Regions from separate parts of the Bradyrhizobium sp. 2TAF36 genome, predicted to be linked through region 1. Evidence: riboswitches for the same ligand, from Rfam matches in the RefSeq annotation. Region 1 holds a riboswitch; the other holds the start of a gene.
The links. A riboswitch is a leader RNA that binds a small molecule or an ion and turns the genes downstream of it on or off. The one in region 1 is predicted to bind cobalamin.
Positions count from the first base shown of each region.

Region 2: it holds a riboswitch for cobalamin, as region 1 does, so the genes downstream of both, AB4Z51_RS30180 (TonB-dependent receptor) here and AB4Z51_RS09610 (TonB-dependent receptor plug domain-containing protein) in region 1, are expected to answer to the same signal.

Region 1 covers NZ_JBFRFR010000012.1:183,959-191,008, reverse strand. The annotation lists gene AB4Z51_RS09635 (adenylate/guanylate cyclase domain-containing protein) at 1-1,646, shown strand, start outside; gene AB4Z51_RS09630 (hypothetical protein) at 1,773-1,949, shown strand; gene AB4Z51_RS09625 (hypothetical protein) at 2,102-2,314, shown strand; gene AB4Z51_RS09620 (hypothetical protein) at 2,419-2,676, shown strand; gene AB4Z51_RS09615 (hypothetical protein) at 2,805-3,026, shown strand; cobalamin riboswitch at 3,102-3,315, shown strand; gene AB4Z51_RS09610 (TonB-dependent receptor plug domain-containing protein) at 3,430-5,547, shown strand; gene AB4Z51_RS09605 (DUF6925 family protein) at 5,565-6,575, shown strand; gene AB4Z51_RS09600 (hypothetical protein) at 6,637-7,050, shown strand, end outside.
Region 2 covers NZ_JBFRFR010000059.1:51,810-58,728, forward strand. The annotation lists gene AB4Z51_RS30160 (energy-coupling factor ABC transporter permease) at 1-261, shown strand, start outside; gene cobF (precorrin-6A synthase (deacetylating)) at 308-1,057, shown strand; gene cobT (nicotinate-nucleotide--dimethylbenzimidazole phosphoribosyltransferase) at 1,068-2,120, shown strand; gene AB4Z51_RS30175 (histidine phosphatase family protein) at 2,127-2,699, opposite strand; cobalamin riboswitch at 2,771-2,972, shown strand; gene AB4Z51_RS30180 (TonB-dependent receptor) at 3,088-5,460, shown strand; gene AB4Z51_RS30185 (PepSY domain-containing protein) at 5,473-6,894, shown strand.

The DNA of each region.
Region 1 (7,050 bases):
TGGTGATGTCGAGCCAGGTCGGCGTCCTGCTCGACGAGCTGACCGATCGCTACATTCCGGCCTACGGCCATCTGGCGCGCGCCAACATCCGCTCGCTGGAGCGCTCGGTGGCGCTGCGGCGGATGGTCATGATGAAGATGCAGGCCCCCTCGGAGGAGGAGGCCTATGCGGCGCGCCTGCGCGAATTCGAGGAGGCCGATCGGAAGATCGACGAGGAAGCCGAGGCCGCGCGCACGCACATCAACGCGATCATCGACGACAAAAGGACGCCTTCCGACAATGCCGGGCTGGCGCGGATCGAGACCCGCATCGAAACCACTCTCACCGAGCTGCGTCACGACATGAATGAGGACCACGCAAAACTCCTCAAGCAGGTCGAAGGCAAGCAGATGACGGAGGCGCGCGGGACCCTGGAGCATCTCGACACCATACGCGACCAGTTCAACCAGAAGATCGACGCGATCCGCGCCGACATGCTGAAGCAGGTCTTCGCCAGTACGGCGACAGTGATCGGTCGCCAGCGCCAGGCGATGATCATTTCGGGCATCGTCACCATCCTCGCGGCGGTGGTCGGATTTGCTTTCGCGCTCCTCGTCTCCAGTGGCATCACGCGACCGGTGCGGCTGTTGCTCGCCGGCACCCGCGAGGTCGAGGCGGGCCGCTTCGACAAGACCATCACGGTCTCGACCCAGGACGAGATCGGCGAACTCGCCGCCGCCTTCAATCGCATGATCGAGCAGCTGCGGCACAACGAGCGGATCCGTGAGACCTTTGGCCGCTATATCGATCCCAAGGTGGCGCAGGGGCTGATCGACCGACCCGAAGTTGCCATCGACGGCCAGCGCCGGGTGATGACCATCATGTTCTCCGACATGAGCGGCTTCACCTCGATGAGCGAGGGCATGACCCCGCGTGGCCTCGTCAAGGTCATGAACCACTATTTCACGGTGATGTCCGCGCCGATCCGGAGCCATCGCGGCGTTATCGATAAATATATCGGCGATGCCATCATGGCCTATTGGGGCCCTCCCTTCATTGAGGAGGACGAGCCGGCGCTGTTCGCCTGCTACGCCGCCATCGACATGGCCGATGAGGTGCCGGCGTTGCAGAAGCAATTGCCTGACCTGCTCGGTATCCGCGCCATGCCAGGCCCTTGCGATCTGCGCATCGGGATTGCCACCGGCGAGGTCCTGACCGGCAGCATCGGCTCCGAGCTGATGATGAGCTTCACCGTGATGGGCGATGCCGTGAACCTCGCTTCGCGGCTCGAACTGGTCAACAAGATCTACGGCACGCGGATCCTGATCGCGCAGGCCACGGCGGACGCGATCGGCTCGAACCTCGAGCTGCGCGAGATCGATCGTCTGGCGGTGGCCGGCCAAAGCGCATCGCAGGCCATTTTCGAGGTGATGAGCAAGGCGCACGGGCTCAGCGTCCCGCAGGAGAGCCTGCGCGCGCGCTACGCCGAAGGCCTCGCCGCCTACCGCGCGCAGCGCTTCGACGAGGCTCGCGCCGCGTTCAATGCAGCGCTCGAAGCCGTGCCCGGCGACGGTCCCTCGCGCACGCTGCTCGGCCGCATCGCGCAGTTCGAGGCCAATCCGCCGGACGCCAATTGGGACGGCGCCTGGCGGCTGGAGCAGAAATAGCTGTTCTTGCTGGGCTTGCACCGCCCTTGCTGGAAAAAACGTTTCTACTCGATAACGATGTTCGCCGTGACCTATTTCTCAGGCTTAGGTTTGACGTCCCTTGTGGCGTTTGATGGGGACACGCCGATGACAGAACTTCATGACAGGCTGGAACGGTTCGAGACGCTCACCGCCGAATGCGAGCTGATTGCCAAGCTCGCCACCGACAGCACCAAGCGCGAGTTCTATCTGAGACTCTCGGAGCAGTATCGTCAGCTGGCGGTGGATATGCGGAAGGCGATCGCGACCAAGGCCGCGGCCTGACGCCGCCTGCAATCCGTTCTTAATGTTTGGCGCGCATCCTTTGAGGATGCGAGCGTCGCGATCATGATTGCTCGCATTGGGAATGCCGAGGTCCGTTGCGGTGCAGCGCATCTCGCTGACGTCGCTTTGCCGCTCCTCACCAGGGCAATCCCATGCGCCTTCTCGCAGTCCTCATCTTCGCGCTCATGACGGCCGCCTGCAACCAGGAGCAGGACATCACCGGCTCGACCCCGGTCTGTGCGATGCGGAACTACAGCTCCTACAATCCCCGCGACATGAACCAGTGCGTTGCCGCCTGCAAGGCGTGCGACCACGGCAACACCGTCACCTGCACCACGTCATGCACCCTCAAGGGTGCCCACTGAGCGGCGGCGCTGCGTGAAGCTGAGGAGCAGACGGTGCTCGGGCACCGGAACGATTCACATGGGTTAGTCATTGAAGGGGCAGGCAGGACGCGGAGTCCTATGGAATGGGTATGCTCGATCCCGGTCGGTTCCTGGTGTCGTGCTCGCATTGCGATGCATGGCCGATGGCGGCCAACGTCAAACGTTCGAGCTGGTCGGCGTCGCCGCACGAGGTCCGCTTCGTATGCCCGCGCTGTCGCCGCGAGGAGACCGCCATCATCTCGGCCTCCGGTGAGCTGACCCCGATCCGGCGCATCGACGCTCCGCTGCGCGATGTCACCGCGGCCTGGGCTCAGGCCCAGCGGCCAAGAGGTCGGGCGTAGCCCGCCCGTCACAGGACCAAGAGATCGGGCGTAGTCGGCTCTGCGCAACGCCTTGCGCGGTCCGTTTTTGGAACCCAGCCTACGCCGACGCGTTTCCGCTCCGACATCAACGCACCGAGGCCCTGCGAATGATCAGCGAGCATTTCGACACCCGCACCCGGATCAACATGAAGCTGGCGCTGGATCGGGTCTGCCGCAATCGCCCGGTCGGCGAGGACCATTGCTTTCGCAGGTCCGTTGCCGAGAACATCATCCGCTGCGCGCTCACGGGCCGCACCGGCATCGGCCAGCTCGTCGATGCCGGCGAGCGGGCGGTGATCAGGACGCGTTCGGAGCGGGAGCCGGCCTGATTGCGCCGGCTCAATCTCCGGTGCGGTGCTTTGCCCGTCATGCAACCGGCCGATTGACTCTCCGCTTGCCCGCCCCGTAGATTGGCCGGTGACGGTTCTCCTCACGGAGATCAAAAGGGAACGTGGTGCGAGGTTTTCCCGATACCGGGATATTCTCAACGCCACGGCTGCCCCCGCAACTGTAAGCGGTGAATCTTTCGTCATATGCCACTGGGAATCTCGGTCCTGGGAAGGCGACGTAAGGTAACGACCCGCGAGCCAGGAGACCTGCCGTCAGCCGTGGTCACACGCGAAGATGTCGGTCGGGGAGTACAGACATTAGCTTCACGGGAGCAATCGAACGCTCCGCCGTGAAACCTCGTTCGCTGTGACGTGCCACTGACGTCATACCGAGGTTACAAGAGTGTCCCGTATTGTCTTTGCCGCCAGGCGCTTCCGCGCCGGCGTTGTCGCGTTCGTTTCCCTGTATTCGCTCGATCTGTCCATTGCCCAGGCCCAGCAGTCGGCATCGCCCGATCTGCTGCCGCCGGTCGAGGTCGCGCCGACCGAGCGTGCGGCCAAGCCGCGAGCCGCGCGGCCTGCGCCCGACCAGCCCGAGCAGCGGCGCGTCGCTCGGCTGCCGAAGCCCGAGCTGGTGCCGGCGTCGCCCCCGGTTGCCGGGGTATCCGCGGCCAACCTGTTTCCGACGGTCGTCGTCAGTCCGACGGGCGTTGTCACTCCGACCAATCTGGTTGCGAGCTCGGTGACGGTTCTGACCGCCAGAGACATGGAGCGCGATCAGCGCCGGACCGCATCCGATGCGCTGAGCGCGGTTCCTGGCCTGAACCTCGTGCAGACCGGCGGTCCGGGGGGACAGACGTCGATCTTCATGCGCGGAACGAATTCCAACCACACCAAGGTCCTGATCGACGGCATCGATGTCAGCGATCCCGGCAACCCGAACCGTTCGTTTGATTTCGGCCAGTTGCTCACCTCCGACATTCAGCAGATCGAAGTCCTGCGCGGTCCGCAGGGCGGTCTCTACGGCGCAGACGCGCTGGGTGGCGTGATCTCCATCGTGACGAAGAAGGGCGACGGTCCCGCCCGCGCCACCGGCTCGGTCGAGGGAGGCTCGTTCGGAACGTTCAATCAAACTGCAGGTCTGAGCGGTTCACAGGACCACTTCAACTATGCCTTCAACGTCGCGCATTTCCACGCGAACGACGTGCCGGTGACGCCGGTCGAATTGCTGCCGCCGGGGCAGAAGGCGATCGGCAACAACTACGACAACATGACTTATTCGACGAAGCTTGGCGCCGAACTGAGCGAAAACCTGACGCTCAATGGCGTGGCGCGGTACACCGACGCTACCCTGCGCTTTACCGGAGACACCTTCGATCCCGTCACATCCGCGAGCTTTCCCGCGGCCGCGCAAAGCACGCAGACGGTGCACCAGCTCTTCACGCGCGGGGAGGCGGTCTGGTCCGCTCTCGACGACCGGATGAAAAGCTATTTCGGCGTCAACTACACCAATCACTGGAACTACAACATCTCGCCCGGCGACGTGATGGCCACGATTACGACCGGCGACCGCGTCAAGTATGATTGGCACACCACGACCCAGCTCGCGCCCAACAACAATGTCATCATTGGTGCGGAGCATGAGACCGAAACACTGCAAACGGCGACGGTCTCGGCGCAAAACGTCAACAAGGCCGGGTATATGGAGCTGCAGTCCCAGTTCCGGGATCGAGTCTTCTTCACGGCCAACGTCCGGCAGGACGACAACGAGCGGTTTGGAGAGCATCCGACCTTTCGTCTGGCGTCTGCCGTGATCGTGCCGGTCACGGATACGAAGTTCAAGGGAAGCTACGGCACGGGGTTCAAGGCGCCCACGCTCAACCAGCTTTACGTGAGCTTTCCCGCGTTCTTCTTCTTTGCAAATCCCAACCTCAGGCCCGAGGAAAGCGTCGGATATGACGCCGGCTTCGAGCAACCCTTGTTTGGCGATCGCGTTCGCTTCGGCTCGACCTACTTCCGCAACAACATCACGGACCTGATCCAGAGCACGTTCGATCCCGTGACGTTCGCGAGCACCAACACCAATATCGGCAAGGCGATCACGGAGGGCACGGAGAGCTTCGTCGCGGCTGCGATCACGGACCGGCTTCGCGTTCGTGCCGACTACACTTTTACCCGCGCGGTGGATGCGACGGCGGGACTGGAGCTGCTGAGGCGTCCGAAGGAGAAGTGGAGCGCAAATGTCATCTGGAATCCGATCGATCCGCTGACACTTTCCGCAACCGTGTTGCACGTCGGGAGTTTCGTCGATGGTAACCGCGACTTCAGCATTCTGCGTCTGCTGGCTCCAGCCTACACTGTCGTCAACGTCGCAGCCGAATATCTGGTCACCGACCAGGTGAAGGTGTTCGGCCGGGTCGATAATCTCGCCAATGTGCACTATCAAAATCCGACCGGCTTTCTGCAGCCGGGACTGGGCGTCTATGGCGGCATTCGCCTGGCGAATTACGACGTCAGATAGCGAGAGAGAGAAGCCTCATGACGACGGCCGATCCGCTCATGGACCTGATCGCAAGCCAGCTTGCCGACGCTGAGGCCGGCTGGAGCGTCGGCACGTTCGGTGCCATTGCCGAGTTCACACGCGAGCCCGGTGAGGCCTTCGATATGGAGCAGTCTCGCAACGGGATCAGCGCCGTGACGCAGAAGGGTGGGATACGCGTTGTCTCCCACCCGGATCTGCGCCTGATCGCATCGGAATCGCCGACCACGGAGAGCTGGAGCCACCGCATCGCGCTGTGTCTTCCGCATGAAGCCAGCGCCATGAGTGGTCGTACCGTGCTGACCGAGCTCGGTCCGGATATCGAGGCGCTCCTGACGAGGGATCGCAGCGGCATCCTGTTCGACCTTGGCCTCGGAACGTTGCAGGTCGACGCCTGCATCCGTGTCAGCGATGCCGATGCCGTCGCCGCGCTCAGGAGCCGCACGGGCCAATCCGTGTTCGCGCCCGAAAGCGACGCCATGCGGATCATTCTGGCCGCCAATCCGCACCGCGTCTTCATCAGCCGCATCGGGCGCGCCGAGGTATTCCAGCCGATCCCGCCGCCGGGCGGGCAAAGCCCTGACGGCCCGCACACCCACGTCTCGCCAAAGCTGCTTGCGCATCGCCGCACCCATGCCGCCACCGAGCCGCTGCCTGAGGGGTGGATCCCCTGCGCGCATCTCTATCCGGCCCATCCGCTCCGCGATCAGCTCGGCCGCAAGCGCGCTTTTCGGCCGGATCATCACGCAGCCTTCCAGGCGCTGCTCGAACTCTATGGGCTGCCGGAGCTGACGGCGTGCAAGAGGGCCGTGGTCGAGGCGGTCGCGAAGGGGCGGGGATCTGAGACGGCGACGCTTCCGCCCGATCGCACGGCGCGCGCCACCGTTCGCGTGGCCTTGCGCCAATTGGCGGCCAAGGAGCCGCACACCGTGACACTCGCCGCCTGGCTTGCCGCCTACGACCGGCGCGATCCAGCCGAGACTGAAGATCCCATGGAGGCTCTTCACTGAGTCAGACGTGATGCCGCGTTCCAGCAAAATTGTGCTACAAATCCCACAAGGAGATCGTTCCATGACTGTCACCATCCTGCCGCCCCACGCCGACCGTTTCCGCCTTCATCCGGTCGCGTCGCGCATCGCGCCGATGTTCTGCTTTGCACTGCTGACGGTGTCATGCGCGCTCGCGAGCTTCGCGCTTGCCTGCGCGACGCCGTTTGCGGCGTTCGCCGTCGTCGCCGCCGCGATGCTGCCGATGCGTCCGGCGCTGCTCGTCGTCACCGGCGCCTGGCTCGTGAACCAGACCATCGGCTTTGGCGTGCTGCACTATCCCATCGATGGCAGCACCATCGCCTGGGGCTTTGTCATCGGTGCTGCCGCGTTGCTGTCGACGGCAGCGGCATCGACCGTTCTCCGCCTGCTGCCGCAGGGCCGCACGCCGCTGATGCTGGCCATCGCGCTCGTCGCCGCCTACGCCGCCTATGAGCTC
Region 2 (6,919 bases), on a different contig from region 1:
GTCGATCTCAGGTATCGCCAGGCGCTGGCGCTGTCGACCACGTATCAGGCCGGCGTCATCGCCTGGGTTGCGTTCTGGGCGCTCTATGGCTCGGGCTTCGGTGCGACCAACCTCGTCAACATCGCGACCTTCGCGGCCTCCTACGCGCTCGTCATCGTGATCGAGCCGCTGGCCGACCTCGGTGTGCTGGCGCTGGCGAAGTCGCTGCGCGGCGTCACCGCGCCCGGCCTCGTTACCCCGCGTTTGCATAACGCGGCTTGAGAGACAAGCGAACGGGCGGCCGTGATGGCCGCCCTTCGCACTCACGATGCTGACACTCTCCCTGATAGGCATCGGTTGCGGCGATCCCGAGCAGCTCACGCGCGCCGCCGTTCAAGCCATCAACGCGGCCGATCTCATCCTGATCCCGCGCAAGGGGACGGCGAAGTCCGATCTCGCAGATCTCAGGCGGACGATCTGCGCGGATGTACTCACCAATCCAACGACGCGCATTGCCGAGTTCGATCTTCCTGTGCGCGATGCCGGTGAAGCGGACTATCACAAGGGCGTGGACGACTGGCACGATGCCGTGGCCGCGGCGTGGTCGCGGACGATCGCCAGCCATCTCGAAGGTAAAGGCAAGGTCGCGCTGCTGATCTGGGGCGATCCCTCGCTGTACGATTCCTCGCTGCGCATTGCGCGGCGGCTCGATCCCTTGCCTGATATCGAGGTCGTGCCGGGCATCACCTCGATCCAGGCGCTGTGCGCGGCGCATGCGCTGCCGCTCAACGACATCGGCGAGCCCTTCCTGGTCACGACGGGGCGCCGCTTGCGCGAAGGCGGCTGGCCGCAGGGCGTCGATACCGTGGTGGTGATGCTCGACGGCGGCACGGCTTTCCAGTCGCTCGATCCAGCCGGGCTGCACATCTGGTGGGGCGCCTATCTCGGTATGCACGATCAGATCGTCATGTCGGGCGTTCTGGCCGAGATCGGCCCGCGCATCGTCGCCGCGCGACAGGATGCGCGCGAGCGGCACGGATGGATCATGGACAGCTACATTCTCAAGCGCAGGCCGTAAGCGAGGCAGCATGCTCCCCGAATGGGTCACCCGGAAATGCCCCGAGGTCTCCGCTGTCCATCGCGAGGCGGCGCTCGCGCGTCAGGCGCAACTCACAAAACCGGCCGGCGCGCTCGGCCGGCTGGAGCAGCTTGCGGTCGAGCTTGCGGGCCTGCAGGCGACCGAGCAACCGCGCGCTGCGCGAGTGCCGATCATCGTCTTCGCCGGCGATCACGGCATCGTCGCGCAGGGCGTGTCGGCCTATCCGCAAGGAGTGACCATCGCGATGATGGCGAATTTTGCCTCGGGCGGTGCCGCGATCTCGGTGCTGGCGCGTGAGCTTGGCTCAGGCCTGGAGGTCGTCGACGCCGGCACGCTGGCACAGGAGGAGATGGCAGGAATCGTCACCGACAAGCCGCGCAGCGGCACGCGCGACTTCAGCGTGGAAGCAGCGCTCACCCCCACGGAGCTGGCATTCGCCTTCGAAGCCGGTCAGCGCGCAGTCGCGCGCGCGGCAGCCGGCAGGCCCGATCTCCTGATCTTCGGCGAGATGGGCATCGGCAATACCACGACGTCGGCGGCGATTGCGGCGAGCCTGCTCGGCATCAGTGCCGAGGAGATCGCGGGCAGCGGTACCGGCGTCGACGCGGCCGGCCGCGCGCACAAGGCGGGTGTGATCGATGCGGCGATTGCGCATCACGGCATTGCGGGCGCTTCGCCGGAAAAAATCCTGTGCGCCGTCGGCGGCCTCGAAATCGCGGCGATTTGCGGCGCCATCATTGCGGCTGCGCAAGCCCGCGTTCCCGTGTTGATCGATGGCTTCATCGTATCGGTGGCGGCGCTGGCGGCGGTACGGCTGAACCCGTCGTGCCAGCCATTCCTGCTGCCGTCGCATCAATCGGCGGAGCAGGGGCATCGGCTGGTGTTGCGTGCGCTGAACGTGCAGCCGTTGATCAGCCTCGATCTCAGGCTCGGCGAAGGATCGGGTGCGGCCATCGCGCTGCCGCTGGTGCGGCTCGCGTGCAGCCTTCACAACGGCATGGCGACCTTCGCGCAGGCCAATGTGCCGGATCGCCCGGCCTGACCCGGCTCAAGCCGCGCGCTGATTGACCGCGACGACGCGCCAGCCGGTGGCGAGCCGGTCGATCCGGGTCAGTGACAACGGATCGATCACGAAGCGCAGGGCCGCTTGTGGTGTCAGATCCAGCGCAATGCAGAGCGCGGCGCGGATGGTGCCGGAGTGAACGACGAGCGTTGCCGAGCCGGCGCCGATTTGCGAGAGACCCAGCCGGACGCGCACGACCTGATCCTCAAAACTTTCGCCGCCCGGCGGCCGCCCGTGCGCCGGATCGCTCCAGAACTGCGCATAGGTCTCGCCGCCGGTCGCCGCGAGCTCGTCATGCCGCCGGCCGGTCCAGTCGCCAAAATCCTGCTCACTTAATTCGGGCACCAACGCGGGTTCGAGTCCCAGCGCGCGCGCCGTCTCAACCGTACGTCGCGCCGGGCTCGCCAAGCTCGCAGCATCTGGCGGAAGCCTCTGCCGCAACGCCTCCAGTTGCACGCGATCGCCGAGATCGGCGGGCGCGTCGGCCGCATGGATCGTCCCTTTGACGCCGTCGACGGGCGCATGCCGTATCAGCCAGAGGAAGGTCTCGCCTTCCATACCTATCTCCAAGGAAGTTGGTCGCGGTGGTAATAACGTCGCACCGGCACATTGACTCTGTCTTGTCGGTAATCCTAGATGGCTTTGACGGTTTCCCCGAGTGGGGATGAAAAGGGAATGCGGTGCGGGGATTTTGTCCCCAATGCCGCGGCTGCCCCCGCAACTGTAAGCGGCGAATCTTGCGTCACGAGCCACTGGGTATCTCGGTCCCGGGAAGGCGATGCAAGGTACTGACCCGCGAGCCAGGAGACCTGCCGTCAGCCGTGGTCACACGCGAAGATGTCGGTCGGGGAGTACAGACATTCGGCTTCATCGGAAGGCTCAAAGGCCGGAGGTGGGACCTGGTTCGCTGTGACGTGCCACTGACGTCATACCGAGGTCCCGAACTGTGTCTTCCATTCGTCTTGTACGACCGCGTTGCTTCCTGCTCGCTTCCGCCGCGCTTACTTCATTTGCAGTCGCCGATCTGCCCGCAGCGCTGGCGCAGCAGGCCCGCGAGCCGCTGCCGCCGGTCGAGGTGTCGCCCGCCCAATCCCGCAAACCGGCAAAGCCGGCGGCCCGGGACGCGCAGAGCCCACGCCGCGCAGCATCGCGCAGGCCAGCGGCCGCATCGGCCGCGGCCAAGCCCGTCGTGCCGACCGCGGCGGCGCAGACGCCGCTCAACACCAATGTGGTTGCCGAGAGCGCCTCGCGCCTCGGCCTGACCGTGCAGGAGACACCCGCGACCGTCGAGGTCATCTCGGCCGAGACCATGCGGGAGCAGGGCTATCGCACCGTGTCGGAGGTTGCGCAGGGCGCGGTCGGTGTCACCTCCGGCGACAATCCGGCCGAGCCCGCGGCTTTCTCCATGCGTGGCTTCACCAACAGCCAGATCAACATGCTCTACAACGGCATCAAGATCGGTCCGCAGAACATGACCTCGCGGATCACGGATACGGCCAATCTCGCAGCCGTGGAATTTTTGAAAGGTCCGGCCTCGCTAATGTCGGGCGAAGGTGCCGCCGGTGGCGCAATCAACTTGATCACGAAGCAGCCACACACCGGGCCGATCCGGAATGACGCTGACTTCTCCTGGGATTCGCTCAACTCGTTCGGCGTCCATTACGGCTCGGGCGGCAGCACCAATTTGCAGGGGCTCGACTACCGCTTCGACATCAGCCGCGCCTCGCTCAATGGCTTTGCCGACGACACCAATACCAAGACGCTGGATGTGTCTGGCCAGCTCAATTACCGCATCTCCGACAGCCTCAAGATCTGGGGCGCGATCGAGTACCGGGAAGATCGCTCGAAGGCCTATTGGGGCGCACCGCTGGTACCGGTCGCCTTCAGCAGTTCGCATGCGACGAGCGGGATTGTTTCGGGCAATTACGTCTCGAACTTCAACAAAACGAATCTCGGTGCGATCACGATCGACGATCGTACCTTCAACACCAATTACAACGTTCTCGACAACCGCAACGTGGCACAAGAGGTGTGGCTGCGCGGCGGCTTCGAACTGAAGCTGGCGCCTGACCTGACGCTGAAGAGCCAAGCCTATGCCTATGGCGCGGAGCGTACCTGGTTCAACAACGAGATCGAGGCTTTCAATGCCAGTACGGGCCTGCCCAACTCGAACATGGTCGATCGCGAGCGCTTCTATGTTGCACATAGCCAACGCCTTGTCGGCAACATTACCGACCTGATTTGGGACGCTAATATCGCAGGCTTCGACAACCGCCTGGTCACGACACTTTCGTCCAGCTATCTCGATTTCGTCAGGCCAGGCGCGGCCAACTTCCCGGACGATTACGTCTCGCTCGTCAATCCCGACCGTGGCCTTTACGGCCTGCTCACGACGCAGCAGCAGACCGCGCGCATCGACAACGAGGCGCTGTCGTTCGAGGACCGGGTGAAGCTCACGCGAACCTTCGCGCTGGTCGGCGGCCTCCGCGTCGAGCATATCGGGCTTGACCGCAACTCGACCGACGCCGCCGGGCTGGAAAAGGCGAACTTCCCGTTCTCGAAGTCCTGGGTCCCGACGACGGGTCGCATTGGCTATACCTGGGACGCCGTTCCCGGCCTGACCTTCTTCAGTCAGTACGCGACCGGTGCTGACGTCTCAGCCAACAACATCTTCCTGCTTGGGCCAGCCCAGCCGCTCGACCTGACGACCTCGCGCACCTATGAGACGGGCGTCAAGCATCTGTTGTGGAACAACAGGGCGGAATGGTCGTTCTCGGCCTACGATATCGAGCGCAAGAACGTCTATGCGGCGGCTGGCGGCATGCAGCTCAACATCGCGGGACGGCAGGAGTCGAAGGGCGTCGAGCTCGCCGCGGCCGTACGCCCGATCGATCCCCTGCGGCTCTGGGGCAACATCGCCTATGTCGATGCACGCTATGCCGACTACAATTTTGCCGGTGGTTCGTTCTCCGGCAACACGCCGCCGAACGTGCCGCGTGTCGTGGCCAATGCCGGTGCGTCGTACCGGTTCTTCACGCCCTGGCCGGTGGAGCTCGGCATCACGGGCCGCTATGTCGGCGACCGCTACAACACCGATGCCAACGTCGTGACGATGAAGGCCTACACCGTCGCCGACGTCTACGCCTTCGTCGACATCCCGAAGACGGTGTTCAACGCGGTCGACCAGGCCCGTCTGGGCTTCCGCGTGCGCAACATCACCAACAAGCGCTACGCGATCTGGGGCGATCCGTTCTATCCCGACCAGATCCTGCTCGGTGCGCCCAGGACCTATGAGCTCTCGGCCGCGTTCAAATGGTAGGGCGCTGACCACATGATGAACGCGATCGTGCTGCTGCATCGCTGGCTCGGGATCGCGTTCTGCCTGCTGTTCGCGATGTGGTTCGCGAGCGGAATCGTGATGCACTTCGTCCCGTTTCCGTCATTGGCGGAAGCGGAACGTTTTGCCGGGCTCGCGCCGGTGGCTGGCGGAGCGGTGAGGATTGCGGTCGCGGAGGCCGTCGCCGCGAGCGGGATCGCGGACGCCACGCGCGTTCGCCTGGTCCAGCGGAGCGACGGGCCGGTCTATGTCGTGTCGAACCCGTCGCGTGTGCGTGCGGTCCATGCCTCCGACGGACGGGATGCATCGGTGACGTCCGCCGACGTCGCGGTCGGTATCGCGCGGGATCATGCCCGGCAACGCGGGCTCGATGCCGCGCGGGCGTCGATGATTTCGGGCGCGGATTATGATCAATGGAGCGTACCCAACGGCTTTGATCGACACCGGCCTCTGTTGCGCGTCGCTCTTGGCGATGCGGCCGGAACCGAGGTCTATGTCTCCTCGCGCACCGGCGAAGTCGTGCTGGATACGACCCGCAGCGAACGCGGCTGGAATTGGGCCGGCAGCGTCCTGCACTGGATCTATCCGACGGTCCTGAGGAGCAACTGGTCCCTTTGGGATCGGGTGGTCTCGACATTGTCGCTGGTGGCTTTTATCGCCGCGACGCTCGGCGCGGTGCTTGGAACTATCAGGATCAGGATTCGAGGGCGCGGGGTTTCGTCGCCTTATCGCGGCTGGCACGCCCTGCATCACATCATTGGTCTCGTCGCGACCGTTTTCGTGCTGACCTGGAGTTTCAGTGGCTGGCTCTCGATGGATCACGGCCGGCTGTTCTCGCGCGGGGAACTGACCCCGACCGAAGCGGGCGTGGTGTATGCCGCGCCTGACTGGACGACGGCCCCACCGGTCGGTCAGCCGTCGGCTCGCGAAGTCGAATGGTTCGCCGTCAACGGTGTTGTCTACCGGCGCGACCGTACCGGCCTCGCCAGTCAGGCCTTGACCAAAACGGGGGAGGCGATCCGCAGCCGCCAGGTGGCATTCCTCGGCGAGAGGGATGTCCATGACCTGACGACGCGCCTTGCGCCGGGCTGTGGCGCCCCGTCCGTTCTAGCCGACAATGACGATTATCCCGCGCACTCCGTTGTCCCCGGAGCGCCCGTCTATCGCTCCCGATGCGGCGACCTCTGGTTCGACATCGACGGTGCCGACGGCCGCGTGCTGCAAAGACTGGATGCCTCGCGGCGCGCCTATCGCTGGTTCTATAGCGCGCTTCACACGCTCGATTTTCCCGTTCTCATGGCGCATCCGCGTCTGCGCGATATCCTGGTCGTCGGGCTCTGCTTGCTGGGGCTGGCATTTTCCGTCACCGGCATCGTCATCGGCTGGCGGCGCTTGCGGTCGACCTTCGCGGCTTGAGCTGCGTATCGAACAAATCATATGC